DNA from 2 places in the Fictibacillus sp. Mic-4 genome. Region 2 is predicted to be linked to the other one. Evidence: a T-box and tRNA genes for the amino acid it is inferred to sense, from the RefSeq annotation. Region 2 holds a T-box; the other holds one or more tRNA genes.
What was found. A T-box is a leader RNA that pairs with one kind of tRNA and senses whether it is charged. The one in region 2 lies ahead of proS (proline--tRNA ligase), so its partner is inferred to be a tRNA-Pro.
Positions count from the first base shown of each region.

Region 1: it encodes a tRNA-Pro, which carries the amino acid that the T-box ahead of proS (proline--tRNA ligase) is inferred to sense. The anticodon was not compared.

Region 1 covers NZ_JBBHZM010000010.1:53,676-68,907, forward strand. Annotated here, with positions in the region: gene WD019_RS09065 (MATE family efflux transporter) at 1-12, shown strand, start outside; gene WD019_RS09070 (prenyltransferase/squalene oxidase repeat-containing protein) at 228-2,093, shown strand; tRNA gene WD019_RS09075 (tRNA-Pro) at 2,162-2,238, shown strand; gene WD019_RS09080 (DUF47 domain-containing protein) at 2,457-3,077, shown strand; gene WD019_RS09085 (inorganic phosphate transporter) at 3,092-4,093, shown strand; gene WD019_RS09090 (hypothetical protein) at 4,203-4,574, shown strand; gene dat (D-amino-acid transaminase) at 4,614-5,468, opposite strand; gene WD019_RS09100 (hypothetical protein) at 5,512-5,784, opposite strand; gene nadE (ammonia-dependent NAD(+) synthetase) at 5,829-6,656, opposite strand; gene WD019_RS09110 (kinase-associated lipoprotein B) at 6,686-7,063, opposite strand; gene WD019_RS09115 (rhodanese-related sulfurtransferase) at 7,464-8,390, opposite strand; tRNA gene WD019_RS09120 (tRNA-Arg) at 8,581-8,655, opposite strand; gene WD019_RS09125 (DUF2203 domain-containing protein) at 8,721-9,104, opposite strand; gene WD019_RS09130 (hypothetical protein) at 9,226-9,513, opposite strand; gene WD019_RS09135 (YciI family protein) at 9,794-10,069, shown strand; gene WD019_RS09140 (class I SAM-dependent methyltransferase) at 10,116-10,889, opposite strand; gene plsY (glycerol-3-phosphate 1-O-acyltransferase PlsY) at 11,044-11,631, shown strand; gene WD019_RS09150 (YMGG-like glycine zipper-containing protein) at 11,742-11,984, opposite strand; gene WD019_RS09155 (YjcZ family sporulation protein) at 12,019-12,165, shown strand; gene WD019_RS09160 (BrxA/BrxB family bacilliredoxin) at 12,198-12,629, opposite strand; gene WD019_RS09165 (cysteine hydrolase family protein) at 12,683-13,303, opposite strand; gene WD019_RS09170 (DUF485 domain-containing protein) at 13,460-13,786, shown strand; gene WD019_RS09175 (solute symporter family protein) at 13,787-15,232, shown strand, end outside.
Region 2 covers NZ_JBBHZM010000040.1:4,087-19,318, forward strand. Annotated here, with positions in the region: gene WD019_RS18515 (Spo0E family sporulation regulatory protein-aspartic acid phosphatase) at 1-106, shown strand, start outside; gene WD019_RS18520 (CHASE3 domain-containing protein) at 307-3,057, shown strand; gene WD019_RS18525 (CheR family methyltransferase) at 3,074-3,928, shown strand; gene WD019_RS18530 (SpoIIE family protein phosphatase) at 3,967-5,112, opposite strand; T-box leader at 5,296-5,500, shown strand; gene proS (proline--tRNA ligase) at 5,687-7,123, shown strand; gene WD019_RS18540 (styrene monooxygenase/indole monooxygenase family protein) at 7,443-8,624, opposite strand; gene WD019_RS18545 (GNAT family N-acetyltransferase) at 8,779-9,357, opposite strand; gene folE (GTP cyclohydrolase I FolE) at 9,685-10,317, shown strand; gene WD019_RS18555 (SDR family oxidoreductase) at 10,337-11,131, shown strand; gene WD019_RS18560 (DUF3951 domain-containing protein) at 11,151-11,378, shown strand; gene WD019_RS18565 (n-acetylglutamate synthase) at 11,849-12,283, shown strand; gene WD019_RS18570 (DMT family transporter) at 12,309-12,926, opposite strand; gene WD019_RS18575 (RNA-guided endonuclease TnpB family protein) at 13,115-14,227, shown strand; gene WD019_RS18580 (MFS transporter) at 14,333-15,232, shown strand, end outside.

The sequences.
Region 1 (15,232 bases), on a different contig from region 2:
CAAGTTATTTAACGAACCCCCCTCCTTTGAATGGAGGGGGGGCGTCTTTTGCATATTATTCCCACTTTCATTTCATACTGTAAACAACATCATCTTCCTATTAGTGCTCCCCATCCCCGGCAAAATATTGCCGGGTGTTTTCTTTTCAATGAACCTTTCCGCAAGTACCTGCATATTTCATAAAAGGAGAGAATCGTTCGGGAAATCGCAGTGAAAGGGCGACGTGTATGAATCGGTTAAATAAGGTAAAAAAAGAAATAGAGCGCCGATGTACGGAGCTTCTTCGCTTACAATCTGAAGACGGGTCATGGAGATTTTGTTTTGAAAATGTCATATTAACAGATGCGTACATGATTATTGTAATGCGCATGTTTGAATGGAAAGATGAAACCTTAATGAAACGACTTGTATCTCGCATTTTATCCAAACAAGAACGCGATGGGACGTGGAAAGCGTATCCGGATGAAAAAACAGGCAATTTATCTGCAACACTTGAAGCTTATACAGCCCTTCTTTACTCCGGTTATGTACAACCTCATTCCCCCATGTTAAAGAAAGCGGAGAGATTTATTAGAGAAAATGGCGGCATAAAAAAATCGGGTCTCTTGACTCGTGTTTTCTTTTGCTTCAACGGCCTTTATCCATGGCCGGACGTTCCAATCAATCCGACTATTCTTTTCAGCTTGCCCAAAGGCAGCCCGCTGAATTTCTATGATTTCACCAGTTATGCCCGGGCTCACTTTGCACCGGTCATGCTCGGGATTCATCGCAAATTTACAATGATTAACCGGTGGACGCCAGACCTGTCTCATTTAAACGTTAATCACAAACCAAGTACATTATGGGAAGATTTACAAGATCATTATCCTGGCCCTAAATGGCAAATGAAAGCCAACCGGCCATTAACATCTACTGATCGTCTTGCGGAAGATTATATATTGGATCGCATTGAAAGCGATGGGACGCTGTTAAGTTATGCCACTTCCACCTTCCTCATGGTTTACGGACTTGCCGCCATCGGATATGAAAAAGATTCACCAACCATCGTTCGTGCCATTGAAGGATTGATTTCATTACAATGCAAGATAAATGGCCATATTCATATTCAAAATTCCCCGTCAACGATCTGGGACACCTCTCTCGTCAATTATGCGTTGCTCTCAAGCGGCATATCACCTTCTCACCCGCAAATGAAAAAGACGTTGCTCTATTTATTAAAAAAACAACAGACAAAACCGGGCGATTGGATCATTCATAACCGCCATGCGCTTCCAGGTGGATGGGGATTTTCCGAAAGTAATTCGATGCATCCGGATATTGATGATACGCAGGCGGCACTTAGGACGTTAAAAAGATATTCACCCTATAGCAGCAAAGTGAAACGTTCCTATAAAAAAGGGTTGCATTGGTTATTATCGATGCAAAATCGGGATGGAGGATGGGCGGCGTTCGAAAAAAATACAGACAAAAAATGGCTCTCCCGCCTCCCGATCGAAAATGCTGAAGATACGCTTACCGATCCGTCCATGCCTGATTTAACCGGGAGAACGCTGGAGTTTTTAGGGAATTATGAAGATATGAAGCTCGATCACCCGATTATAAAATCGGCTGTTCAATGGTTAAAGAAAATGCAAAAAAAAGACGGCTCCTGGTATGGCCGTTGGGGAATTTGCTTTATTTACGGAACATGGGGGGCCATTACCGGCCTCAGAGCAGCGGGCACACCCATTCAGGATCCATCCATCCAAAAAGGGATCAAATGGCTGACAGCTATCCAAAGACTTGATGGCGGATGGGGGGAATCATGCGAAAGTGACATCTATAAAAAATACATTCCCTTATCGTATAGCACCGTCGTGCAAACCGCATGGGCGCTTGATGCTTTAATTTCCGTCCATCCATACCCGACAGAAGCGATCGAAAGCGGAATTGATTTCCTGTTAAATAAAGAGAACTATACGTATGAAAAAACCCATTATCCAACAGGCGAAGGCCTTCCAGGCATATTTTATATGATCTATCATAGTTACAGTTACATTTTTCCATTGCTCACGTTAAGCCATTATTATCGGAAATATAAAAATGTTGATTAAAGTTGAATCACGATATTTGTCTTTTTCGCTTTTTTCATTTATATTAAAAATGGAATAAAAAATTGAATCGGGATGTGGCGTAGCTTGGTAGCGCGCATGCATGGGGTGCATGAGGTCGCAGGTTCAAATCCTGTCATCCCGACCATTTTTAAGGCGGCTTAATCAGCTGCTTTTTTTACTTTTTATGGGTTTGGATATACTGAAAAATGAATACTTTATAGTTTATTTTCAAAACTTGTTTATCTTTTTTCTCATTAACGGTATAATACCATTGGTTTGCAAAAACTGACGGCTTTCGCAAACATGGTTTGCCGGAAGTCAAATTTTTCTAATCTTTTTCTTGATAATTGGAGGGTTTTGTACATGATTTTTTCTTCAAAAAAAGATTTATTTTTGGACTTACTGTCGAATATTGCCGATAATGTCCAGGAATCCGCGCAGTATTTTGTCGATTGTAAAATAAGCTGCGAATCCGATTTAACCGAATTTGCGAAGAAAATGAAGGAATATGAATCAAAAGGAGACAAGTACATCCACGAATTAATAGTAAATCTAAATAAAACGTTTATTACCCCACTTGAAAGAGAAGATATATTGGAACTGGCAAATAAAATGGATGACATTTTGGATGGAATGGAATCATGTGCTTCCCGTTTTGAAATGTATTCCATTACGAAACCTGATGACTATATGGTGAAATTTGCAAACTATATACTAGAAGCTTCGGTCGAAGTCGCTCAATCAACGAAATTGTTAAACAAAAAGAAATTGATGGACATTCGCCCGCATGCGATTAAAATCAATTATTTAGAATCTGTCTGTGACGAATTATTGCGCGAATGCATTAAGAGCTTGTTCACGAACGAAAAAGATCCGATTAAAATCATGCAATTTAAGGAAATTTACGAAACGTTAGAAGCAATATCCGATAGCACGGAAGACGTTGCTGACACTCTCGAAACCATCATCATGCGCAATGCCTAAAGGAGTATTCAGCTATGGATATGACGCTTTTCATTATCGTATTGATCGTTATTTTCGCCTTTGCATTTGATTTCATCAACGGGTTTCATGATACGGCTAATGCAATAGCCACGTCTGTTTCCACTAAAGCACTTTCGCCGAAAGTTGCTATCGTATTAGCTGCCAGCATGAACTTTATTGGTGCCCTGACGTTTACGGGGGTTGCCAAGACCGTCAGCAAAGACATCGTTGACCCTTTCACGATTCATAACGGGCTCGTTGTCGTGCTTTCCGCGCTTATTGCGGCGATCGCCTGGAACTTGATTACATGGTATTATGGGATCCCAAGCAGTTCTTCCCATGCGATTATCGGCGCGATTGCCGGGGCAGCCATTTCAGCCGCCGGTTTTCACGCCATTCAATACAGCGGATTTATTAAAATTATAGAGGCGTTAATTCTTTCACCTTTTATCGCCCTGGCCGTCGGCTTTATTATGATGACCATCTTTGCATTGATTTTTAAAAACGCAAATCTTTCAAAGACGAATCGAGGATTTCGCACGTTCCAAATTTTCACTGCTGCTTTACAATCATTCTCTCATGGGACGAATGATGCGCAAAAAGCGATGGGGATCATTACGCTGGCCCTTATTTCTGGCAAATTCTTAGAAGCCGGCAGTGATGTACCTGACTGGGTTCGTTTAGGTGCCGCAACCGCAATGGGGATCGGAACATCAATCGGTGGATGGAAAATCATTAAAACCGTTGGCGGAAAAATAACAAAATTGCAGCCAGTAAATGGAGCAGCAGCTGACCTTTCGTCTGCCCTTATCATTTTCACGTTCACTGCTTTGCACTTGCCCGTCAGTACGACACATGTTATTTCTACTGCGATTATGGGCGTAGGCTCGGCGAAGCGGGTTAAAGGGGTTAAATGGGGAGTAGCTAGAAAAATTGTTATGACCTGGATTATCACCCTTCCTATTTCTGCATTAATCGCCGCAGGAATCTATCAGGTACTTAATTTATTTTTATAGAAGTAACCCTTGAAGAAATCTTCAAGGGTTTTTTAATTATCTTGTCTATACGCTTCAAGTGGTTAATGCATATAAATAACTATGCAGAAAATCGAGGTGAACACGCTCTATGCATTCAAATCATGTTCAATCGTCTGATCTTTTTTTTCCGTTTGGCGGTTATGATCCTTTTCAGAAAAATGGAATGAATGGCTTAGGTCAAATGAATCCTTCCTACCCAAACATGAATCAAACACAAATGCCTTATTTCAATCCATATGCGAACGCCAGCCAGGGACATCCTCAATATCCGAATCAATTCCCACTCGGAGCACCCCCCTATTATCCGATGGGAGGCGGGCAAAACCCGGGTCCATTCAAACAACTCTTTTATACGCCAAACGGGCAATTTGATTTCGGAAAAACATTCAATAATTTGAATACTGCGATTGGAGTGGCCAAGCAAATCGGCTCCATCGCTTCCCTTTTTAAAATCTTTTAAAAGAGAACCTCTTTTATTTTATGAGGTTCTCTTTTATTTCTACTTCATGTGACAAAGTGCGCCGATTTTTTCTTTCAATTTTTCTTGCAATAGCCTGGTGACTTTACCAATTTTATATTCACTAGCTATGTCCCCCTCAATGGAGACGACAGGTGTAATTTCCATCGTTGTGCTCGTAATGAATACTTCATCAGCTCCGGCTAATTCCTCTATTGTGAACGCTTCTTCACGCACGTTGAGTTTTAGTTCTTTTACGATGTCCAATACAAATTGTCTTGTAATTCCGTTTAAAATATAGTGATTTGCCGGGTGTGTTTGCAAGACATTATTTTTGACAATAAAAAGGTTGGATGAAGATCCCTCCGTACAAATCCCGTCACGGTGCATTAAAGCTTCCGCGCAGCTGTAATCGGCAGCTTTTCGTTTAGCCATCGTATTGCCGAGCAAATTTAAACTTTTGATATCACATCGAAGCCAGCGAATATCTTCCGTTAAAAGGGCGCGAATCCCCTTTACCTGCGCTTCTTTTGGCGGGTTCATTTCTCTTGCGAAACCTGTCACGATCGCCTCTGCATCCCGTTCATATAGATGATTTCTCGGACCTTTTCCCCTTGTCATTTGAATATAAACAATTCCATTTATTATATTATTCTTCTCAATTAATTCGTTTGTTAGTTCGGCAAATTGACCATTCGTAAATGGCTGATTCATTTCAAGCTTACGGGCGCTGTTTTGAAAACGGGTAAAGTGTTCCTGTACAGCAAAAGGACGGCCATTGTATACAAACATCACTTCGTAAATGCCATCTCCGAATAAATACCCTCGATCCTCCATATCGATCGCGGCATTTTCCCGATTGATCACTGCATCATTATATAAAACATATTCTTGCATGTTTCTCCCCCCTGGAAAATGATTCGATGAAAAAAGAAAGGCTTTATTCCTTCCTATTTTCATCGGCAACTTTTTTCGCCGAGACTACTTTATTCTTTTTAAGAACGACTTCATACGTCTCGTTCCCGACCTTCACAATAAAATTATGATCATATTGGTCTTTTAACTCATCTTCAATTTTAAAGTCTTTTTTAAAGTAATCATGAATCCCGCTAATATCAGCTTTTCTTGCATTTTCTCGCGTAATGGTCGAAGAAACAAAATAAACGAGAAATAGAAACGTTCCGATAATGACAATTTTTGCAGTTTTACTCAAGGTTAACCGGCTCCTCTTTTATTATATGGCAACAAAGTTTAAAATTACTGTTTCCACCAATCATCGAAAATGGAGGTCGGCAGCTGGCGTTTATGTTCGGTCATTATGTAGCGCTTCTCTAGTTTTTTTCGCGCATCGTCATTGATTTCTTTTCCTTCTAAATAATCATCAATTTCTTCATATGTTACGCCGAGCGCATGTTCATCAGGCAAAAGCGGTTTTTCGTCTTCCAAATCAGCCGTAGGAATTTTCATATAAATTTTTTCATCTGCGCCAAGTTCCTTTAATAACGCTTTACCCTGCCGTTTAGTAAGTCCAAATAACGGTACAAGATCGCATGCGCCGTCACCATGTTTCGTATAAAATCCGGTAACTGCCTCTGCCGCATGATCCGTCCCGATCACAAGCAACTGATAAGCGCCAGCAATGTCATATTGAACTTTCATTCTCTCTCTTGCTTTTTCATTTCCCTTAAGAAAATCTGACAGCTTCATGCCAGTCGCTTCTTCAAAAGAGTAAACGGACGCATCAACAGCCTTTTTAATATTAACGGTAATCGTACGATCCGGACGGATAAAACGAAGTGCCCGCTTTGCATCTTCTTCATCTTTTTGAACGCCATAAGGCAACCTGACAGCGATAAACTGATAGTCCTCACCCGTTTCTTTACGCAAGCTTTCAACAGCAAGCTGGGCAAGCCTGCCTGCCAGGCTTGAATCCTGTCCGCCGCTTATACCAAGAACAAAGCCTTTCATACCCGTCTTTTTTAAATAATCTTTCATAAACTGAATGCGATTTTTTATTTCATTTTTCGGATCGATTTCGGGTTTCACATGAAGGGCATCAATGATTTTTTGTTGTAAGTCGTTCATTTTGATCATCCTTTCACTTCATTCTTTCATTAAATATGGTAATCTTTTTTTAATTGTTCAAGCTCATGGATACTCCGTTTTGCCCATTCGCTATTCTCTTCACTTAACTTCTTGAGCTCTGTTTCAAGCGCAGCTTTTAATGAAGATGTATAATCGGGAACTTCCCCCGAATATGGTTTTACCGTATGTATCGTCGCCCATGTTTTTTCCGTAAAGGCCAGCGCTTTCCGCTGCTGGAAAAAAGGGACGTCCGCCTGTTTAGGGTGGTGAAGATCACCCTGCATCGGATGTTTTAAAACAGCTAAAATGTTGATTAACGCTTTATTTTCTCTAATCTGTACGATTTCGCCAATATATTTACCCGTCTTATACATCGCTGTTACATACTGCCCGATTTCTAAAGCCATTTTACTTTTATCCTTTCTTTACACACCATTTTAAAACCCTTTCCAGTATACATCATACCACTTTTGACGAATCGTTAAAGGGATGAACGTGAAATTTTTTCTCTTCAATGGATGTGACAAAACTCAAATACCGGGGTACGGTATAAACGATACACCCATGTATATTTATGCACCGCAAAATACGATTAAGTTATCCCCTGAAGGCGGCAGTTATCCACACACCTCATCTGTTATAGTGTGTAACACCGGCTGTTATACTCGAGAATCTGTACTAATCAATCGGCCGGTCTGTTATAATCGAGGTTTATTCGTTATTTCCCGGCCTTTTATCTCGATGCCGGCAGACTTATTCCCAAAATGAAAAAAAGCCAGCAATAAAGCTGCTGGCTGTCTCAACTATTTACTTTTGTGCACTTTCCATTTTCTTTTCCAACTCGTAACGGTTTCTCGGATGTTCCCGACATTCATCTGAACATGACCGTTTATATTTCTCTTCGCACTCAACGCAGCAAACATGCTGGCGGTTGCATTCCGGATTCGCACAGTTTACATAACGATCTTCCGGTTTACCGCAATAATAACATTTCGCAATAACAACATCTTCTACCTGGTTAATCGGAACTGAAATTCGTTCATCAAAAACGTAACATTTTCCTTCCCAGAGCTGGCCTTTTACTTCCGGATCTTTACCGTACGAAACAATGCCGCCGTGAAGCTGGCCAACATCTTTAAATCCTTCTTTCAGTAAAAATCCCGTGAATTTTTCACAGCGCACCCCGCCCGTACAATAGGTGATGATTTTTTTGTCTTTATATTGATCTAAGTTTTTCCGAACCCATTCCGGGAATTCCCTTGACGCTTTTACGTCAGGGCGTAGGGCACCGCGGAAATGTCCGATTTCATATTCATAATCATTTCTTACATCGACAACGACTGTATCTTCATCTTGCAAAGCTTCATAAAATTCTTTTGGACTTAATCGTTTTCCCGTTAATTCATATGGCTTGACGTCTTCTTCCAAACGCCAGGTTACGATTTCTTTTTTCGGGCGAACAAATATCTTTTTAAAGGCATGCTTTTCAGACTCGTCTATTTTAAATTCAATGTCCGAAAAGCGCGGATCTTTTCGCAAATCTTCCATATATTTGTTTGTTTGTTCAACTGTTCCTGAAATTGTTCCATTTAATCCTTCTTCCGAGACGAGAATCCTTCCAAGAACCCCAAGCTCCTTGCAATACTTCAAATGTTCTTTTGCAAAGTTTTCCGGATCATCAATTGGAACATACTTATAGTACAATAAAATTCGATAAGGCATTTCTTTTTTCATCTTAATCACCAACCTGCAACGTTGAATTTTTTGAGGGTTAAATAAACCTTATCCTCACATGACATACGGTTCAAAAAGGAGGATGAAATTCCCCGGGCTTTTTGAACAACTTCTTAAACCATAGAAAAAACCACCGGTAGTATACCCTGTGGCATCTTGTAATATTCAATATCCAATTGAATGAATTTGATGGCGCGCCCACCAGGATTCGAACCCAGAATACGAGAGCCGAAATCTCGTGTGATATCCATTTCACTATAGGCGCACTTACCGTCACGAATAATATCATAACGGATTTTCAAATTAATTGCAAGGATTTTTTATTATCCTTTAATTTTTCAAGGATTTTTCACTAATCAAGCCATTATGTATTCGGTGGTACTTAGTAATCGACGGATCCCCTTGTCTCCATCGCAACAGAACCTCTTCATTATTGATAATGGCTGGAAAATCTACGAGCCCAAATTGAATATCCCTTAATTGCACACCGAACGATTGAATTTTATGTATGTAAGATTGCGCTTCCATTTCCAATAATTCCAACTTGCTTTCAATCATAAAAAATTCTTCAGTCGGAGGATTGGTGGAATTTTGCATCCGTTCAAGCTCATCCACAAACGAATTAAACGCTTTTTGTAATTTTTGAAGTGCTTCTAACTCCTTTGTGATTACAGGTAAGAGTTGATTCGCTTCTTCAAGGGCAAAGTATTTCATAAACAACCTGAGATGTACCCTCCTTTGATGTAAGTAAATACATGTTTTATTTTATTATACCAATTTTGAATTGAAATTGAAAAAGAAAAAACAAGTTCTTACGTCTCCAAAAGAACTTGTTTTACCCTTGTGCTCTCATCATTTCTTTTTTCGGCTGCTTTAAATCTAGATAAAAATTACGTATCACTTCATCTTCAAGCAGTTCAGGAAAATCGCGTCTATATTCAGAACTGATCAATATTTGTTCGACCAAATGACAGGAATGACGGCGCAGTAATATTCGAAGAGTGTGCCATTTTTCATGCTTTGATTTCAAATGGAATTTGGTCATGAAAAGCATAAGTCTATCATCCTTGCTGAATTGTTGATCTTTTCTTTTATACAAATTGATGCTAATCATGTTTTTCATAGAGAACACTCTCCTTTATTTTTCCGCTTTTGTACCATTATTATTCAGTTTTTTTGGAATTATACTTGTCCTGAAAAAATAATCTATCTTTTCTATTAAATGAACTTAATAGAAAAAGATTTTGGTACGAGGCAGATGCAACAACACTCCAATATTTATTTACTTTATATATATTATACCATGACATTAGGGAATATTTCTATTTTTCAAAAAACTTTGCCGCCTCTTTTCTTTTTTTACATTTCAGATGATAATAAACATGAACAGGAGGAGATTTCAGATGAAATATTTTGCCGTACAATTACCAATGTTAGACGAGAAAAAAAGCGCCGATTATAGGGAAAGCCATTTGCGTTACCTTGAAGAATTGACGGAAAAAGGGCATATATTTACATACGGCCGCTTTGTCGACGGTTCGGGTGGTCTTGTTATTTATCAAGCCGACGATTTAGAAACCGCCACCAATTTAGCGAAAAATGATCCATACGTCTTAAACGGTGCACGGGACTATGAAATTAAAGAATGGGCCATGAACACGGATGTGGTAAAGAGATAATTCTCAAAAAAGGAAGCATCTTTCAATCTGAAAGGCTTCCTTTTTGTTAGGTGAGTTCAATTGTCCCGTAATGAAATTTGGCAGAGAGTCGCTTGATTTGCGTAAAACCAAATTGCTCAAATCTTTTACTTTTATAATGGTCCTTTAATACAACGCGCTCTTTTGCTACCCTTTTCGCTTCTTCAATGACTTCAGATGAGAGCGGTGTATAAACGGCCATCGTTTTTAATCCGGCCATTCCCGGGGAGGCAATCGTTTCTTCAAACATTGGATCGAAGTACACGACATCATAGCTGTTTTTGTCCAATTCTTTTAAAAGCTGAAGGTGATCCATCGATACGACGGTAATTCTCCTCATCGCCGCATCCATTTCCTTACTACCACTTTCCCACGTCTCGAGCCCGGCCTTAACAATATAGCCTATCGCAAGATTCGCTTCTATACCTACTACTTTCCCCTCTTTACCGACGGCTAAACTTGCGACAATGGCATCAGAAGCGAGTCCTAACGTACAGTCTAAAACGGATTTCCCTTTTTTTAAAGAGGCCGCCAGTACAAACCGATCATCTTCCCCCCTTAAGAGTCGTTTAACACGAAACATCGATGAATTTGGATGAAAAAAAAGCGGGTCTTGATTTCCTAATGGATGAAGTGTTAGCTTTTCTTTTCCGACCATTAATACATGATCTTCATAATTTTTTTGCAAAGAAACTAACGACTGATTTTTTCGTGAAATAAACGGAGAGGAAAGCTCATTTGCGATTTTTTTTGCTTTTTCAACCAGTGGGGCATCATACTTTCCTGCAGTAGTTACGATCATTTTCCTCATCTCCTATTCTATCTACGTATACCATAACTCAAATGAGTTACCGATAAACCTTATATGCCATTAGCCGATTTTACATCTATTCGAATCAAAAAATCAATTATATAATGAAGTTATAAGGCACACATGTATAAAGGAGGCTATCTTTTTGCTCATTGCACTTATTATCATATTATCTTATCTTATAGGTTCTGTGCCGTTTGCTTTAGTCGTTGGCAAATGGGGGTATGGGGTTGACATCAGAGAACATGGCAGCGGAAATTTAGGGGGAACTAACACTTTTCGGACACTCGGCGTCAAAGCCGGGTTAATCGTGACAATTTCAGATTTATTAAAAGGGACACTGGCCGCTTCCCTGCCCTATTTTTTTCATGTTTCTGACCAATTTCATCCTTTGCTTGCGGGGATCCCGGCAATTATTGGACATTCTTACCCGATTTTCGCAAAATTTAAAGGAGGAAAATCGGTTGCCACTTCTGGGGGCACTTTATTATGTGCTGACCCGATCATGTTTATTATCGTCATCCTTATCTTTTTCATTACGTTATACATTTCGAAATATGTCTCCCTTTCATCCATGGTCACGGGTGTTTGCGGCGTCATTTATACGATCTTTGTCGATGATTGGACATTAAGGATCTTCATCTTTTTAGTTGCCATTTTCCTTATTTACAAGCATCGAAGCAATATCGTCAGGATTTATAACAAAACGGAACCTAAAGTGAAGTGGCTGTGATAAAAAAAGCATTCTCATGAGTGCTTTTTTTCATTTCTAAAAACTTCCGCATCTGTCCGTTTCCAATCGTGATAGATGTACATAAGTTATATGGAGACGTTTACCTATAGTTATTTCAATATTGGAGGGACAGAAATGGAAAATAAAAAACATATGCCAATCACGAACCACCAAAACCGCCCAATGAACATGCCACCGAACATGAACATGCCGCCTAATATAAATATGCCAATGAATAAACCAATGAACGTTCCAATGAATGCTCCTATGAATGCGCCACTCAATAAACCAATCAATGCCCCGCTTAATGCTCCAATCAATGCGCCAATCAATGCACCGATTGCTAAACACATTAGTTGCGCCCCGCCGGTTATGACGTGTGTGCCGATGTACGGATATGGTGGATATGGTGGTTATGGCGGTGGGTTCGGACCTGGATTTGCCTTAATTGTCGTCCTTTTCATCCTGTTGATCATCATCGGCTGCAGCTGTTGTGGCTTTGGAGGACGTAAAGGGGAGGTGTGCTGTAATTAAGTAAGAAAAAGGCGGATTTCTCCGCCTTTTTCTTACTTACAATATTCGTTATACGCATTGATTAAGTTCGCAACAATTTCTTCCGCACTATGGTCTTCGATTTCATGGCGATGGATGAAGTGGACAACTTCAGTGCCTTTTAATAGGGCCATTGAAGGAGAGGATGGCGGATAGCCTTCAAAATAATCTCTCATTCTTGCTGTCGCTTCTTTATCCTGGCCGGCGAATACTGTTACAATGTGATCCGGTTTAACAGAATGAGAGAGCGAATGGATGGCGGACGGTCTTGCCAGCCCGGCTGCGCAACCGCAAACCGAGTTCACAAAAACAAGCGTCGTTCCGCTTACCTGCTCCATAAATTCATCGACTTCTTCCGCTGTCGTTAACTGTTTAAATCCGGCATTTGTTAATTCATCTCTCATTGGTTGTGTAATTTGCTTCATATATTCTTCATATGCATTCATGTTCATTTTGTAGAGCCTCCTGAATTCCTTGATTCATTTCATTATATCGAATTTCAAGCATCATTGAAACTTTGAAGTTTTGGCGAATTGTTCAAAAGAATGGTTGCGCCAAGCGCTGTTTGAAAATGTTGAAGCGCCCATTCATGGCCAATCGGATTGAAGCTTTGCACGGCATCTTCGTGAATAAATAGTTTAAATCCTTTATTGTAAGCATCTACCGCAGTATGCAAAACACAAATATCTGTACATACACCGATAAGATGGAGCTCTGAAACATTTCGTTCCCGAAGCTTCAGTTCGAGATCCGTGCCGGCAAACGCACTGTATCTTGTTTTATCCATCCAGTACACCTTTGATCGTTCAGACTCATTCAATCCTTCGAGTAAACAACCAAGATCGCCATACAGCTCTCGCCCTTTCGTTCCCCTGATATTATGTGGTGGAAACAAATTGGTTTCTGGATGATAAGGATCTCCTTCTTCGTGAACATCCACCGCAAGTACAACAAACTCGCCATTTTGAATAAATTCACGGGTGATCTCGGCCATTCTTTTTTCTATCGATTGCCCGACAGCACCACACGTCAGTTTCCCGTCATTTGCAACAAAATCATTCGTATAATCAATCACAACCAATGCTTTCACTCGTATTCTCCCCCATCGGTATTTTGTCATTTTTAAATAGTATACACTACCTGATGATGGACAAAAAAGATAGACTAACGCTTAACTAATGAAATATAATAATAGTGGAAAGATTCTAACAATACCAGAATGTGAGGTGAATGGACATTTTTCTTTCAATACATGATTGAATCAGGGGGGAATTGGATGTTATCCGAAAAGAACTTCTCGGACAAAGAAGTAAATTATTCTAAAATTGCCTCATCTTCTTTATTTAAAACACTTCTTCGCTCAAAGAAAAACTTCATTTTGCCAATGACGATCTTCTTCTTCGTATTCTACTTTGCCTTGCCTGTCATGACTTCTTACTCCACGGTATTAAACACAAACGCGCTTGGTGACATTACATGGGCCTGGATTTTCGCCTTTGCCCAATTTGTGATGACATGGGCTTTATGCATTTTTTATTCAAAAAAAGCTGCCAGGTTTGATTCAATCGTTGATGAAATTAAACGTGAAGAGGAGTTGGGGTAGATGAACACGACTGCGTTTATCCTGTTTCTCATTATCGTTGCTTTAACATTAGTCATTACGTATTTTGCCGCCAAACGCACTAACACGACGAGTGAATTTTATACCGCAAATGGCGGATTGACGGGTTGGCAAAATGGATTGGCAATTGCCGGTGATTACATGTCTGCTGCATCTTTTCTAGGGATTGCCGGTTCGATTGCCTTAACCGGATTCGACGGTTTCTTTTACTCGATCGGCTTCCTTGTTGCCTATTTAGTCGTTCTTTATCTCGTTGCAGAGCCTCTCAGAAACCTTGGAAAATATACGATGGCCGATATGATTGCTGCCCGTTTTAACGATAAAAAAGTGCGCGGGGTTGCGGCATTAAATACGATGACGATTTCTATTTTTTATATGATTGCCCAACTTGTCGGTGCTGGCGCCTTAATAAAGCTTTTATTAGGATTGTCATATACGTCATCTGTGCTCATCGTCGGTGTTTTAATGACAGTTTACGTCGTATTTGGCGGGATGATGGCTACAAGCTGGGTGCAAATCGTTAAAGCCGTTCTGCTGATGGCAGGAACCTTTCTTATTTCAATTATAGTGTTTGCCAAATTCGACTTTAGTATCACGTCGATGTTTACCCATATGAAAACGGCGACTCCTCTTGGGGAAATGTTTCTTAACCCGGGCAACAAATATAAAGTTCCTCTTGATACGATTTCTCTCAACCTTGCTCTCGTTCTTGGAACAGCCGGGCTTCCTCATATACTTATTCGTTTCTTTACGGTAAAAGATGCCCCGACTGCAAGAAAATCGGTCGTACACGCAACGTGGATCATTGGACTTTTTTATATATTAACCGTTTTTCTTGGCTTTGGAGCTGCCGCTTTTGTCGGAACTGAGAACATTGTTAAGGCAAATCCTGCCGGTAATATGGCAGCCCCATTACTTGCCGAGTCACTTGGCGGCGACTTTTTGTTTGCATTTATTTCCGCTGTTGCTTTTGCTACGATTCTTGCGGTCGTCGCCGGTCTCGTATTATCCGCTGCATCCGCATTTGCACACGATTTTTATGGACAAATTCTTCGCCGCGGAAATGCAACAGAAAAGGAACAAATGAAAGCGGCGAGATGGGCTTCGGTAGGCGTTGCCGTTCTATCTATTTTATTGTCGCTTTTTGCGCAAAAATTAAATGTGGCTTTCCTTGTCAGCTTAGCCTTTGCTGTTGCCGCAAGCGCCAATTTGCCAATCATTTTGCTCACAATTTTTTGGAAACGTTTCAATACTACCGGAGCCGTAACAGGAATGCTTATTGGGCTGTTCAGTTCTTTACTTCTAGTGGCAATCAGCCCGAGCGTCTGGTCACCAGTTCCGGGGAGTGCTATTTTTGTCGGGGATCCGATCTTCCCATTGGCCAACCCCGGCATCATTTCCATCCCGTTAGGATTTATTGGGGCCTTT
Region 2 (15,232 bases):
AATGTACGAAAGCGCGAAAACTATGGCCCTTTCTGATCCCAAACTTATTTCCATAAGCAAGAACCTGGACAATCTCTTAAATGAGTATCATAAATGTATGAAATAAAAAACTTGCGAAAGACCTTCCAGGCAATATCGCAAGTTTTTTGTTGTTCTTATCGGGGTATGGATTCTGGTAGTAAAAAGGGTGCTGACAGGCATAAACCGTCTTTTTTAACCCGATTGGAAATCCATTTTCTTCTATCCAAACCCGATAGATGCGGTTATAATTATGGCAGAAGCTTTTAATGAAGGTAGGGTACTAAAATGCTAAAGAACAAAAGGTTCAGTATCCGTTCGAAAATCGTCTTTGGTAATTTAATTGTCGTTCTTTGTTTAGTCATTTCGATTATTGCTGTCAACAACCAGATGGCGTCATTGCAGCGAGAGCGGAATTATATTATACATCATGATCTTACTGTCTATGATTTGACGAGTCGAATTGAAAAACGGTTATTAGATATGGAAACCGGTCAACGGGGGTTTATTATTACGGGCAATAAGGATTACCTTGTGCCTTATAACACGGCAGCATCCAAATGGAAAGATGAATACAGCCAGTTATACGATTTGCTGTCGGATAACCCGGGCCAACAAAAAAAATTAGAAGAAATTAAATCAACGATTGAACATTGGATCAATACGTCTGGCGAGCCTACCATACAACTAAAAAAAGCGAATCATACGGAAGAACTGAATCGTTTTTTTAAGACGGATATTGGCCGAAGAGACATGGATCAAATGCGGTCACAATTTGATACGTTCAGAAGCAAGGAAAAGGCACTGACAAAAGCCCGGGCAGACCGATTAGACCATCAAAATCTCCTTTTGAAATTTGGCTTATTTGGCTTGCTTCTCCTTCTTTCTATTATATCCATCGCCATTGCTGTCGTCGTTTCCGGCTCGATTGTGAAAACAATTAATGAGGTTGTTCGTACGATTAAACAGATGACTACTTCTAGAGGAAACATTGAAGGTCGCATTCAAGTGAAAACGAAGGATGAAATAAGAGATCTTGGGGAAGCAACCAATGCATTAGTGGAGGTGCTTGCCCAGCGGAATTGGCTGCAGACGAATATTGCTGAAACGATCGCAATGTATCAGGGCATTTCTTCACTAGATGCACTTACGGAAAGATTCGTTACCGGAATTACAAAGGTGACGAATGCTTCATTCGGGGCCCTTTATCTTCGGGAAGAAAAAGGAGAAACGATACGTTATGTAAAAAAAGCCGCTTATGCAGATTCTTTGAACGATGTCGGGAGAGAAAGTTTCATTTTAGGCCAGGGGATGATCGGCCAATGTGCGTTGGAACAGCAAATGCACGTGATAAATGACATCCCCGGCGAGTATCGGTTAATTACATCTGGTTTAGGTGAGATCAGGCCGAGAAACCTATTAATAGCCCCGATCCTTTTGGAAGGAGAGACAATAGCGGTTATTGAAATGGCAAGTCTTCACGAATTTACCGCCCTTGAACAGAGTCTAGTGAGAGAAGTGCTTGATTCATTCGGTCTTGCCATGAACAGTGTAATCGGACGAATGGAAATCGAAAGGCTGTTGAAAGAATCACAGGCGATGACAGAAGAGCTTCAAGCGCAGTCGGAAGAGTTGCAAACGCAATCTGAAGAATTAAATATGCAATCCGAAGAACTGCGCATGATCAACGAACAGCTGGAAGAAAGAACAGAAGAAGCAGAAGAGCGATCACGGGAGCTCGAGAAAGCAAAGGAAGAGCTCGAAGAAAAAGCGAGACAGCTTACACTCAGCTCAAAGTACAAATCCGAATTTATGGCGAACATGTCGCATGAATTGCGCACCCCGCTTAATAGCATTCTAATTCTTTCCGAAATGCTTGCGGAAAATACGAGCGGCAGTCTGACAGAGGAAGAGGCGGAATTTGCCCGCGTCATTCATTCATCTGGCAAAGACCTTCTTTCATTAATTAATGATATTCTTGATTTATCGAAGGTGGAAGCCGGAAAGCTCGACATGATGTTCAACGAAATGAACATGAGCGAGCTGCCAGTGCAACTCGAACGCAATTTTTCCCATATCGCAAAGCAAAAAGGCCTGGAATTTAGCATTATGAAAGATTCGAACGTGCCGGATATTTTCCATACCGACGAAAAAAGGTTCCAGCAAATTATGAAAAACTTATTGTCGAATGCCTTTAAATTTACCGAATCCGGTTCCGTTTCTGTGACCATTCGCCAGGCGGAAGAAACTCACGTTGACAGGTGGCTAACGACAAAAGGTGCTGAATACTGGCTGGAAATTGCGGTAAAAGACACCGGGATCGGCATCCCAAAGGATAAGCAAGGATTGGTTTTTGAAGCATTCCAGCAGGCGGATGGTGCAACGGTTAGGAAATATGGCGGAACAGGTCTTGGTTTATCGATTTGTCGTGAGTTTGTTCATTTGCTTGGGGGACGAATTATTCTACAAAGCGAAGAAGGAAAAGGAAGTACGTTCATCCTTTATCTGCCGAGCCTTCCAAATGGCATGGCGCACAGGGATGAACCTGTTGAAACTGCGGTCGAAGTTGCGGCAGCGGAATTGTCCGAAATGGAAATGAGAGAAGTAGGGGCAAGTATTTTTAATGATGAAACTTCATTTGCTCTGCCAGCTGAAAGCAGTGTCTTTAAAGGTAAAAATGTTTTGATCGTAGATGATGATAACCGGAATATTTTTGCTTTAAAGACGGCACTTCAAAATGAAGGCATGAATATTGTTATTGCGAATAACGGAATCGAATGTCTTAATATTATTAAAGAAAAACAAGACTTTGATATCATTTTAATGGATATTATGATGCCAGTTATGGACGGTTATGAAACGATGCGGAAAATTCGCGGGAATCCATCATTTGAAGATTTACCTATTATCGCTTTAACAGCAAAAGCAATGAGAAATGACAGAGAAAAGTGTCTTGAAGCAGGTGCGTCAGATTATATTAGTAAGCCATTAGAATTAGAGCAGCTTTTTTCTGTGATGCGTGTATGGCTAACAAGATAGGTGGTATTGACGTAAAATGGATGATAAATATTGGGGAATTGAAGATGAAGTCGAAGACAATCTTACAAAAAGCATAGAAATTGAATTGTTGCTAGAGGGGATCTATCGTTTATCGGGCTTTGATTTCCGGCAATATATGCGTTCTTCCATTTGGCGTCGAATCCAGAACCGGATGAGGCTGGATAAAATCCCGACCGTCACCCGTTTACTAGAAAAGGCTGTTCATGAGCCGGGCTATATTGATGTGTTATTGAATGATTTTTCGATCAATGTAACGGAAATGTTTCGGGACCCGCATTTTTTCTATTCGTTTCGGAAAAAAGTCGTTCCGCATTTGCGGGATCTTCCAGAAATACGCATCTGGCACGCGGGCTGCGCAACAGGCGAAGAAGTATTTTCGATGGCGATTTTAATGGAAGAAGAGGGATTAGTCCATAAGACAAAAATATATGCAACCGATATGAATGAAAACGTTTTGGAAAAAGCGAAGCGCGGTATATTTCCATTAAGCAAAATGCAGACGTACACGAAAAATTATATGCAAGCCGGCGGGACGCATGCGTTTTCCGAATACTATACAACGGATTTTAAAAACGCCTATTTTAACTCGTCCCTCAAGGACAATATCATCTTTTTTCAACATAATCTTGTGACAGATCAATCGTTTAACGAATTTCATGTCATCATTTGCCGGAATGTATTAATCTATTTTACAGCCGTTTTGCAGAATCAAGTCCATGAATTGTTTTATGAAAGTTTGTGTCCGGGCGGCTTTCTTGGATTAGGGGACAAGGAGTCGATCCGCTTTGCCGAACGTACAGGCTCTTATTCAGAGTTTAACGGAGCAGAACGGATCTATAGAAAGATTTAAACAAGAAGAGGGTAGTAGTTTTTAAAGGCTATTACCCTCTATTTTGTTACCTGGGCTTTAATCATAACGATGCACATATCATCAGGTTGATTCGCATGCTGATCTTCGGGGAGGACTAGATGGATGGGGGAGTCGATCGCTTCCCATTTTTGCGCTGCGAGGGTCCGGAGTCTATCCAGCATCTGTTCTTCCTCAGTTCCATTTGCTTCAATGACGCCATCAGTAAAGAGAAGCAGCTGGATTTCGTTTTCATAATGAATGACGGATTTATGAACATCGATTTGCTCAAAGAAGCCGACGGCGGAGCTGCCACGTTCAAGTGATAGCAATGTTTTTCCGTCGACGAAAACATAACCCGGCGGATGGCCGGCATTTACATATTCAACAGTTTTCTTTTCCGTATCAATGACTAAGTAAATGGCTGTAAAATAGTAATTCGTAAAGTTTTTTGGATTGTAAAGAAGCGTCATATAACGATTCAATTCTTTAATGACAGGCACTGGATCGACATGCCGCTTTATTGATTCTCTTAAAACGGAAGAAATAAACATGCAAACGAGCGAAGAGGAAAGGCCGTGCCCCATCATATCAAACAATATAACCGCATAACGGTGATCATCTATCTTATTCCAGTAATACATATCCCCGGCCAGTTTAAACGACGGCAAATGAGAAACCTGTATTTGGATATTTTTTTCTTTTAAAGGGGGATTAAGCAAGCTTCTTTGTACTTGTGTGGCTAAATCCAATTCAGTCCGGAGTTTTTCTTCTTGTTGATCGTGCCAATCTTTTTCATACTTTAAGCGGAGTGCTACCCGGATGCGGGCGAGCAGCTCTATTTTATTAATCGGCTTGGTGATGTAATCCATTCCGCCTACATCAAGCGCTTCAGCCAGTATATTCATATCTTCCAGAGCGGTTATGAAAATGACTGGAACGTCTTTCAGCCGCTCTACCTGTTGAATCCTCCGGCATGCTTCGATACCGTCGATTTCAGGCATCATAATATCAAGCAAGATGAGATCAACAGGAACGTAGTTCGGATCACTGGAATCAAGTTGAAGATAATCAAAAAGTTCAACCGCCGACTTGAGCGGCACACAGTTTGAATAACCTGCGTTTCTTAATATTTTTTCTATAACAAAAAGATTGACGGGATTATCGTCAACTAGAAGAATAGACATATAATTGGTTTCTCCTTTTAACATACCTTGTTCTATTATTATACTAAATATGTAGAAAAAATGGTATTTGTTTGAATCTTAAGCATGTTTAAGATTCAAACAGGTGGATAAAATGAAAACTATAAAAAGACATCTTGACATTTTTCCAACAAATGAATATATTATGCTTAAATCAATATATGAAGAAAAACGTTGAAGAGGATTAGTAAAATGCCTCCGTCTCTTTCAGAGAGGAAATTGGGTGCTGAGAGATTTCCAGAGACCGCATTTGAACCTGCCTTGGAGTTCGGTATCGAAAAAGATACTAGCGGAATTGCTCCGTTATCAAAAAAGAGTGTACGGCGATTGCTGTAAACAAGGGTGGTACCACCAGACCTCGGTCCCTTATTGGGGATGGGGTCTTTTTTGTTTTAAGAAACAATTAGCTCCTAAAAATGCGGGTAACTGGAATCGGAAATTCGCCGATTTCGACTACACGGGAATTCTTGCCTCTGGCCTGTGGACAAAGTTGCCAGCAATATTGTTCGTTTAAACAGTTAATCTCCCGCTACAAGAAAAAGAAAGGATGAGATCCATGTCAAAAGAAAAGAAATTTGTTGAAGAAATAACGGCAATGGAAGACGATTTTGCCCAGTGGTATACCGATGTCGTGAAAAAAGCAGATCTTGTTGATTATGCTTCCGTCCGCGGCTCGATGATTATCCGCCCGTACGGGTATGCGATCTGGGAAAATATTCGTGATGTACTTGATCAAAAAATTAAAGAAACGGGTCATGAAAATGTCTATATGCCGCTCTTTATCCCTGAGAGCTTATTGCAAAAAGAAAAGGATCATATTGAAGGTTTTGCGCCGGAAGTAGCCTGGGTGACCCATGGCGGCTCAGAGGAATTGGCTGAACGTCTTTGTGTCCGTCCTACGTCTGAAGTGTTGTTCTGTGAGCACTATGCTGACATTATTCATTCCTATCGTGATTTGCCTAAGCTTTATAACCAATGGAGCAACGTTGTTCGCTGGGAGAAAACGACAAGGCCGTTTTTACGCTCTCTTGAATTCCTCTGGCAAGAAGGCCATACATGTCATGCGACGGAAGAAGATGCAAGCGAAGAAACAGAGCGCATGCTTGAAGTATATGCAACGGTCTGTGAAGAGTATTTAGCGATTCCTGTTATACGCGGGAAAAAGACGGAGAAAGAAAAGTTTGCCGGCGCGAATTTCACGCTTACAATCGAAAGCTTAATGCATGATGGAAAAGCGTTGCAAAGCGGCACGTCCCATTATTTAGGTACAGGCTTTGCCGAAGCGTTCGGCATTCAATATACGGACAAAAACGGCAAGCTTCAGTATGTTCACCAGACGTCATGGGGGATTACGACAAGATTAATCGGTGCCTTAATTATGGTTCATGGCGACAACCGCGGCCTTGTCCTTCCGCCAAAAATTGCGCCGACACAGGTGATGATCGTTCCGATTGCCCAGCATAAAGAAGGGGTTCTTGATAAAGCGTATGAATTAAAAGATCAACTTAAAAAGCTTGCAAGAGTAGGAATTGACGCGAGTGACAAAACGCCAGGCTGGAAGTTCAGTGAATCCGAAATGAAAGGAATCCCGCTTCGGTTAGAAATTGGTCCAAAAGATATCGAGAAAGGACAAGTTGTTCTCGTTCGCCGGGATACCAATGAAAAAACGACGGTCGCAATGAGCGAGCTAGAAGCGAAGATCCCTGCCATTCTCGAAGACATTCAGGCGAAGTTATTTGAAAAGGCGAAAAGCCATCGTGAAAAGAAAACGAGCGTGGCGAAAAACATGGACGAATTCAAAAGCCGTTTAGCCGACAATCCGGGCTTCATCAAAGCAATGTGGTGCGGAGACTTAGCTTGCGAGAACTACATTAAGGATGAAACAGCAGCCACTTCACGTTGTATTCCATTTGAACAAGAAAAAGTAGCCGACACCTGCGTTTGTTGCGAAAAAGAAGCAAAGCATTTAGTCTATTGGGCGAAAGCATACTAAAAAATCGTTCAATCAAACGTTTGATTAACGCATGTGTTTGTAAGAAAGGACCATCCATAAGTCAATTCGCTTATGGATGGTCCTTTGGCATTTATTCAAATGTTTGCGGTTAGTCAGTGATTTTTAATAAAACATCAAAATTATGTTAAATTTATACAATCGGAACTAGAGGAAAGAAAAGTAATGGCCGCAAGCATAAGAGATTGTCCGGTTAAACTTCAAAAAATTGAACAGGAATTTAATATATCATCGCAAGCAGCGAAGTGGCACAAAAAGATTGGCTTTTGTCAAAAAAGATGACAAAAGCCTTCTTTTACAATTAAAGGATCGTTGCGGTTGGAAAGAATGCTGCATGTGCTTTATTCGGACTTTCAAACCATTCAGCTATTTTATCCGCAAGCTCCTGGTCGTTCGCTCCTTGAAGTAGTTGTCCTACTACATGTTCGGGGAGGGGCTTCGTCATCGCGTTTGTCCATTCCGTCACTTCTTTTACGAATGGCCTCGCTCGTTTCCAATAATCTTCACCCAGCTGTTCGTTCCAGGCTGAATGTTTATAATCGATAATGGTTTCGTATAATTGTTCTGCGCAATAGGATGATAGATTGCACCCTTGACCGGTTATCGGGTCATTTAAAAATACGCTATCGCCGCATCCTATGACTGGCTTGTTGTGAACGGTCAGGTAAGGTTTTCGTATCGTCGGTGTAATCGCAATTTGGAGAAAGCCGTTTTTATCACATAAAGTGAACTGATCTTCGATAATCCGATTATAAATCGCCGGGAAGAACGTTTTCACTGTACGTTTCATTTGCTCCGTAAATGCTTCTGCACTCTTTATGCCTTTAAATTCATCCAACTCGCCGTCTGGAACGGCCATAATAAATAAAATGGCGACAGGGCCGTGTTCAGTTTTTGCAGGTATTTCAAACATTTCCCCTTTTCCCGGAAGAACCGTCACGTTGACACCAGGAGGGTTTAAAGGCTCTACTCCTAAAAAGTACCCGACAATACACTTTCGCTGGGGAGCGTTAAATGGTGATAGCTCCTCATCAATTGGAAATGGGAAAAGCGGACCTGATTTTCCCGTACAATCGATTAAAAGGTCAAAATCGCGGACTAAAGCTTCGGCCTGGTCTTTAGACACCTTTTCTTGCCGGAAAGAGACGCCATTTTTCATAAGATCATTCATGCAATCGGAGTAATACAAACGCTGGTCCACAGATAAGGCGGGCTCTTTCAGCATTCCTGTAAAAAGCTTTTGCTCGCCTATGGTAATATGGATGCTCTTAAGAAGATTCTTTTCATCCCATTTTGGCATGTGGAAGCGTTTTTCACGCTCTCTCGTTGGGCCGAAATGAACCTGGGTGGACATGACCCGCCCGTTTCGAATTTCATCCGCTGATCGCTGATGAATCATTGTAACATTAAAGTGTTCTTTTAATGCATAAGCCAAAATCAGGCCTGCTGTACCGCTTCCAACTATTCCAATACGCTTCTTCATTGAATCGCCCCTTTAGTCTCCCCGATGTAGAGGGGGACAGATAGTGAATAAACAATTTTCAGTTTATTTTGTAAGTGAAGCCTTGTAAATAGTGCTTTAGGAGGAGAAATAGAAAAGGACTTGTGCCGATTGACACAAGTCTTTAAATCTTTTTTTACCGCCAATATGTGGAGTTTTTCTCCATTTCTGCCCATTCATCCTGCAAAATGCTCATCATGATTCGATCAAATTGTTGGCCATCACGCAAAACGGCGCTTCTCATTCGCCCTTCCTCTTTGAACCCCACTTTCTTGTACGCTTCGATCGCGGAATGGTTGTAAGAAATGACATCAAGACCGACCCGGTTGAGATTTAATTCGTAAAAGGCATAACGAAGGATGAGCCTTAACGCATCTGTCCCATAGCCTTTTCCCCTGTTATTCGGCTCCCCTATCCCAATAGCGAGCTTACCGGCTCGATTGTTCCATTCAATGCCAAAGAGGGCGACAAAGCCGATCAGGCGGTCATCTTCAAGGGACCTTAGTTTGAATTCAATTGATGAAGAACCCTGGACTCTTGCCCGTTCATGTTCCCGCAATGTATCCACTGATTGAGGGATGGAAAAATCAGTATCCATTCTTCTTAAGTAATCACCGTCTTCTTGCCATTTGGCCATCTCTTCTACATCCGTAGGCCTCGTTGCAGATAATTTAACGAAATTGCCTTTAAATAGATCCTTTATTTTTAAATTCATTTTATAAGCCCCTTTTGTAAAGTTTTGCAAGGGGAGCGGTTAATCCATTGAATGACCATCCCCTTATTTCAAGGCAGGAAACAATAGTGGACTAACTGCAATCAACATAGGCGCATCTCCTTTTTTTGGAATATATCCACTATATAATAGTCGCTAAATTCAGTCAAATAATTTTAAAACGATACAATTCTGTTAAAAGAATGAGTGCTTTACAGTCTTTTTTCTGTCTAAAACATGGTAAACTATCAATAATAGATTTTAATTGATATTCATTATAAAAAAAGTCTAAAAGAGTGAGACTTTTAAATAAAAGAGAGGTCAGGAAAAATGATTGAACAATACACATCGATAAACAAAAAGCTAGATGAATTATTTAATGGCCATCCGGCAGCGGATGAAAAACTTCGCCAGGCGAGCAAGTTTATGGACGCGGTTAAGGAATTGATCGAATTGTGCGGGGATGACCCTTATCGTGATGGGCTTCAGGAGACCCCTTATCGGGTACTTAAGGCATTTTTAGAATATACTGAAGGGTATCGGGAAGATCCGAAAGCGCATTTGGAAAAAACGTTTGAAGTCGACCATCGTGAATTAGTGCTGGTAAAAAACATTGAGTTCCACTCTCTCTGTGAGCACCACTTTGCTCCTTTTTATGGAGTGGCGCATGTCGGTTATATTCCAAACGAAAAAATTACCGGGTTATCCAAGATCGCCCGAATGGTTGAAGGATATGCAAAACGTTTCCAGGTGCAAGAACGCCTTACAACGCAAATTGCGGAAGCCGTCGAAGAAATCCTTGAACCAAAAGGGACGATGGTCGTTATCGAAGCAAAGCATATGTGCATGTGCGGCCGAGGGATTAAAAAATCAAATGCAATGACAACAACGTCATCTGTACGTGGACTATTCTCTGACCGGTCCGACTTAAGAAGCGAGTTTTTATCCCTTTTACAGCGATAGTACGCCGTTACTTTTAGTAATGAACTATAAATCTCTATTTAGAGGTGATAACGTGAGACATGCCATTATAACTGCTGGTACAAAAGGGCTCGGCAAGATGGTCACGAAACGGTTGCTGGAAAAAGGCTGCTCTGTTACCGTGAATTATCGCAGTGATCTTGAAGCCGTCAGCCGTGTAAAAGAAGAATGGAGCCTTTATGAAGAACGTTTGCACTTTGTTCAAGGGGATGTCACGAAAAAAGAAGATGTCATAAAGATCGTTCAAAAAGCTATGGAACGGTTCGGGCGAATTGATTATCTCATAACGAACGCCGGCCCCTTTGTCTTTGAGCGAAAAAAATTAATCGACTATGAGGACAAAGAATGGTATGAGATGATCGAAGGGAACTTAAGCTCCGTTTTCCATTTCTTTAAATCGGCCATTCCGATTATGAGAAAACAGAAATTCGGCAGAGTGGTTACTTACGGTTTCCAGGATGCGGACAATGCCCCGGGGTGGATGTATCGCTCAGCGTTCAGTGCAGCGAAGGCAGGGCTCGTCTCGCTTACAAGAACGGTTGCACTGGAAGAAGCCGAGCACGGAATAACCGTCAACATGGTATGTCCTGGAGATATCCGCGGGCAGATGAAAGAAGCAAGCATTAAAGAAGCGAAACAAAAGAAAGAGAATGTAACTCCAATTGGGCGTTCGGGAACCGGGGAAGACATCGCCAGAGTCATTGCCTTTTTATGCGAAGATGATTCTGATATGATTACCGGCAGCGTCATTCCGGTGACAGGAGGCCTCGATGTGATCAATCGGCATCGAAATTAATTATGATTGGGGGATGTAAATGCAATTCATAAATTGGTTTTATATCGCGTTATTTTTCTTAATGGCCGCGGCAATTGTACTTATCCTGTACAATCGTGTCATAAAGAAAAAGAACATCTCGAACGTTTACACTCCTTTCGATTATATAACTGGACAAAGTAAGGTTGAATTTCATGAGGAAAAGGACGAGCGAGGAGCGTATAATGACGCTGGTGATGATAAGGATAAGAACAAAAGGAAGGCATGAGTTTTCTCTGCTTTTTCAAGGCTTGAAGCAAGTGAATATGTCTTCTACCCGAGCCGTTTTCAGCAAAAAGTGAAAAAAATTACGCCTGGAGCATAGTTTCCAGGCGTTTTTGCCCTTTTTAAAAATGCTTATTGTCCGTTCCTAATGTTTTATTGTCCGAATGATACGATTTGTTTTCCAATTCCCGCTGTTTATTTTCCAAACCTGTGAACTTATTGTCCGAATGAAGAAATTTATTGTCTAAACGGTAAATCAAAAAAGAGTATGCAATTTCAAATGAAATAACTAAATTTTATATGCAACTAAATTCGTGAGAAACACTGATATTTCTATGCGCTCTTGAATAACTATGTAGCAACGAATAAGAATAACTCCAGAGCTTCCTTTGTCAGCCCTTAGTGACTTGATTTTAGGTTGGAACGTATCTTGCATTGTTATTGAGGAATAAAGGGTAAATTGGAGGAAAACGAATGAGCGTCGAACAAATGAGTCAAGCGGAAAAGAATGATGGACACAAGTCTTGCCCCATTGATTATAATCGTCGAGTTTTCAGGTCGGTAAAAAACTCCAACTATGGTGGGCGATCTGCGGAAACGGTCTTTTTCTACAGACAAGAAGGCCCTGTTGTGTATGCATCCTATAACGGAGGAGATATTTTGCACGGTACGTTAGTTGGGATCGTTAACACAGATGGCTCGCTTCAATTTCGCTATCATCACATTAACCAGCGGTTTCAGCTTCGGAGCGGAACGTGTACATCGACTTTTCAAATGCTGCGTGATGGCCGGCTTCGCCTATACGAAAAATGGAACTGGCTTGATGAAGATAGGGCTGAGGGCGAGTCGATATTGGAAGAAGTGAAGCATACTAGTTTATCGCCCTATGTCTCTAAAGCATATGTATAAGTTTAAAAAGGAAGCACTAAACGGGTTAACCTGTGCGAGTGCTTCCTTTTTCTATTTCTTCAATTATCGTTTTCTCCTTATTTTTTCTTAAAAATAAATAGAGTCCAAAAATAACAATAAGCCCGCCGATGATTTGAAAAACTGTCATTCTTTCATTCAACAAAAGAAACGCCAATAGGCTTGCCCCGATCGGTTCGCCAAGTATGCTCATCGATATCGTTGTAGCGCCCGTATATTGCAGAAGCCAGTTGAACAGAAGGTGGCCGAACACCGTTGGAACGACGGTAAGCAAGGCGAAAATCCCCCATTCCCGCAAAGGATAATTCACCATCGTAATCCCCATGGCTAAATTATAGATGGCAAACACAATCGCTGCTGCTAAAAACACAAGCAGACTATACAAATATGACGGCAGTCGAAGAAGCAGCCGTTGGCCCGTTAATATATGGATGGAAATCGCAATGGTGCCTAAAATCGAGAGAATGTCCCCGATCATATGGCGATCGGATAAACCAATATCCCCCCAGCCAACGAGAATGGAACCGATCATAGCAATGCCCATCCCGGCTTTTGCCAGAGTGCTTGTTCTCTCTTTAAAAAAAACAAAGGCGCCGGCCATGACAAAAACCGGCTGCAATGCCATAAGAATGGTAGAGCTGGCGACGGTTGTATAGTTTAACCTTATATCCGAAAGAAGTCTCCCTCTTCAAACCGTAACGATTCGTTAGTGAGTGGAGGTTAAGAGGGAGATGAATTTCGGCCCGCGACACTAAAGTATTGCATGATGCAAACATTTGTTCTATAATCAGAGGTAAGGGGAGGTGATTCGATATGGCAAACAAAGCCTATAAGTTCCGTCTTTACCCAAAGAAAGAACAAGAAGAGCTTCTTGCAAAAACCTTCGGCTGTGTCCGTTTCGTCTACAACAAAATGTTAGCTGAACGAAAGGAAACCTATGAGCAATTCAAGGATGATAAGGAAACGCTAAAGAAACAAAAGTTCCCAACCCCTGCCAAGTATAAAAATGAGTTTACTTGGCTAAAGGAAGTAGACAGTCTTGCTTTGGCGAATGCACAACTGAATTTACAGAAGGCGTACAAAAACTTCTTTTCCGGTCGTGCTAAATTTCCCAGGTTCAAAAGTCGGAAGGCGAGACAATCCTACACCACTAACATGGTAAACGGAAATATTAAGCTTATGAATGGCTATATCCAATTACCGAAACTCGGCACTGTAAAGATAAAGCAACATCGAGAAATTCCTCCCCATCATCTCATCAAATCGTGCACCATTTCCCGAACAAAAACAGGAAAATACTATATTTCCATTCTTACGGAATATGAACATCGGCCGGAGCCAAAAGAAGTACAATCTGTTGTTGGCTTAGATTTTTCCATGAATGGCTTATTTGTCGAAAGTGAAGAAGGTAAGAAAGCCAATTACCCTCGATTCTATCGTCAAGCCCTGGAAAAATTAAAAAGAGAACAACGTATTTTATCGCGAAGAAAGAAAGGCTCAAATCGTTGGCACAAACAACGGATAAAAATCGCTAAGCTTCACGAAAAAATAGGGAACCAACGAAAAGACTTTCTGCATAAAGAATCACGAAAGTTAGCAAACCACTTTGACTGTATAGTGATCGAAGACCTCAATATGAAAGGGATGTCCCAGGCTCTCCGCTTTGGCAAAAGTGTGTCGGATAATAGCTGGGGGATGTTCACGTCATTCCTCCACTACAAGTTAGAGGAGCAAGGGAAAAAACTGATCAAAATCGACAGGTGGTTTCCATCATCCAAAACGTGTTCATGTTGTGGTCAAGTAAAAACGTCTCTTTCTCTTTCAGAACGAATATTCCGGTGTGACTGCGGTTTTGTAGCGGAAAGAGACTGGAACGCTTCGATCAATATCAAACATGAAGGAATACGCTTATTAGCGTTGGTATAGAAAAAGAACTCTTGGGACGAGAGGGATCGCTCGGTCAGTTTTCGTTGGCTACCAAAAGCAGCGATAAGTCGAGAAGCCCCCACTTCAAGAACCGTTAGGTTTTAAGTGGCGGGTAGTTCACTAGAAATTTCCCTTCCTCTTATTTACGGGACAACTGCAATTTTATCAGTATGTAGTACATTTTCTAGTATCACATTTTCGTCTTCAATACCTAATTTGGTTAATGAAGGTCAAATACAAAAAGCTACATCCTTAAATCAATCCGCTATTTCACTAGCAACAATTGGTGCCCCAATCATAGGAGGCCTTCTCTACGGCGTATTATCTATACAAACATTTATTGCGATTAATGCGGTAGCCTATTTATTTTCAGCAGCTCTTGATTCATTCCTAAAATTCGAAAAGCCTGATTTAGGGGACAATTTAAACTCCGAACAAACACGTAATATTTGGGTGGAAATAAAAGAGGGCTTCACCTATGTACAAAGCAATTACATTCTATATAAAGTAATACTTCCGGTAGGTTTATGGGTGAATTTTTTTGGTGTCTCAATGCAAGTCGGGTTACCATACATCGTAGTTCAGCGTCTCAAATTAACATCTTATCAATTTGGTTTAATTGAAGCTTCATTGGCTATAGGGATGCTTTTAATGTCTATATTTTTATCAACCAGGGAAGAAACCAGGAAACCGCTTATTACTATGAGGATTAGTTTAATCATTCTTTCCTTTTTATTAGGAATGATGGCTATCCCGCTCTTATTGCCTGCTAGTAGTTCTTTCAATTTTGTATACTATTTAGGCTTATTATTGGCTTTTGGCTTAACAATTGTATTTTTAAACACACCTTTATATGTTCTGGTACAAAAAACAACTCCCGAACAATATCGGGGCCGGGTTTTAGGCCTGGTCGAAACCGTGGCAAACGTCATTGCTCCTATCAGTATGATTTTTTATGGATTTCTATTTGATTACTTAAACCCTGTATGGATTTTACTTGCTTCC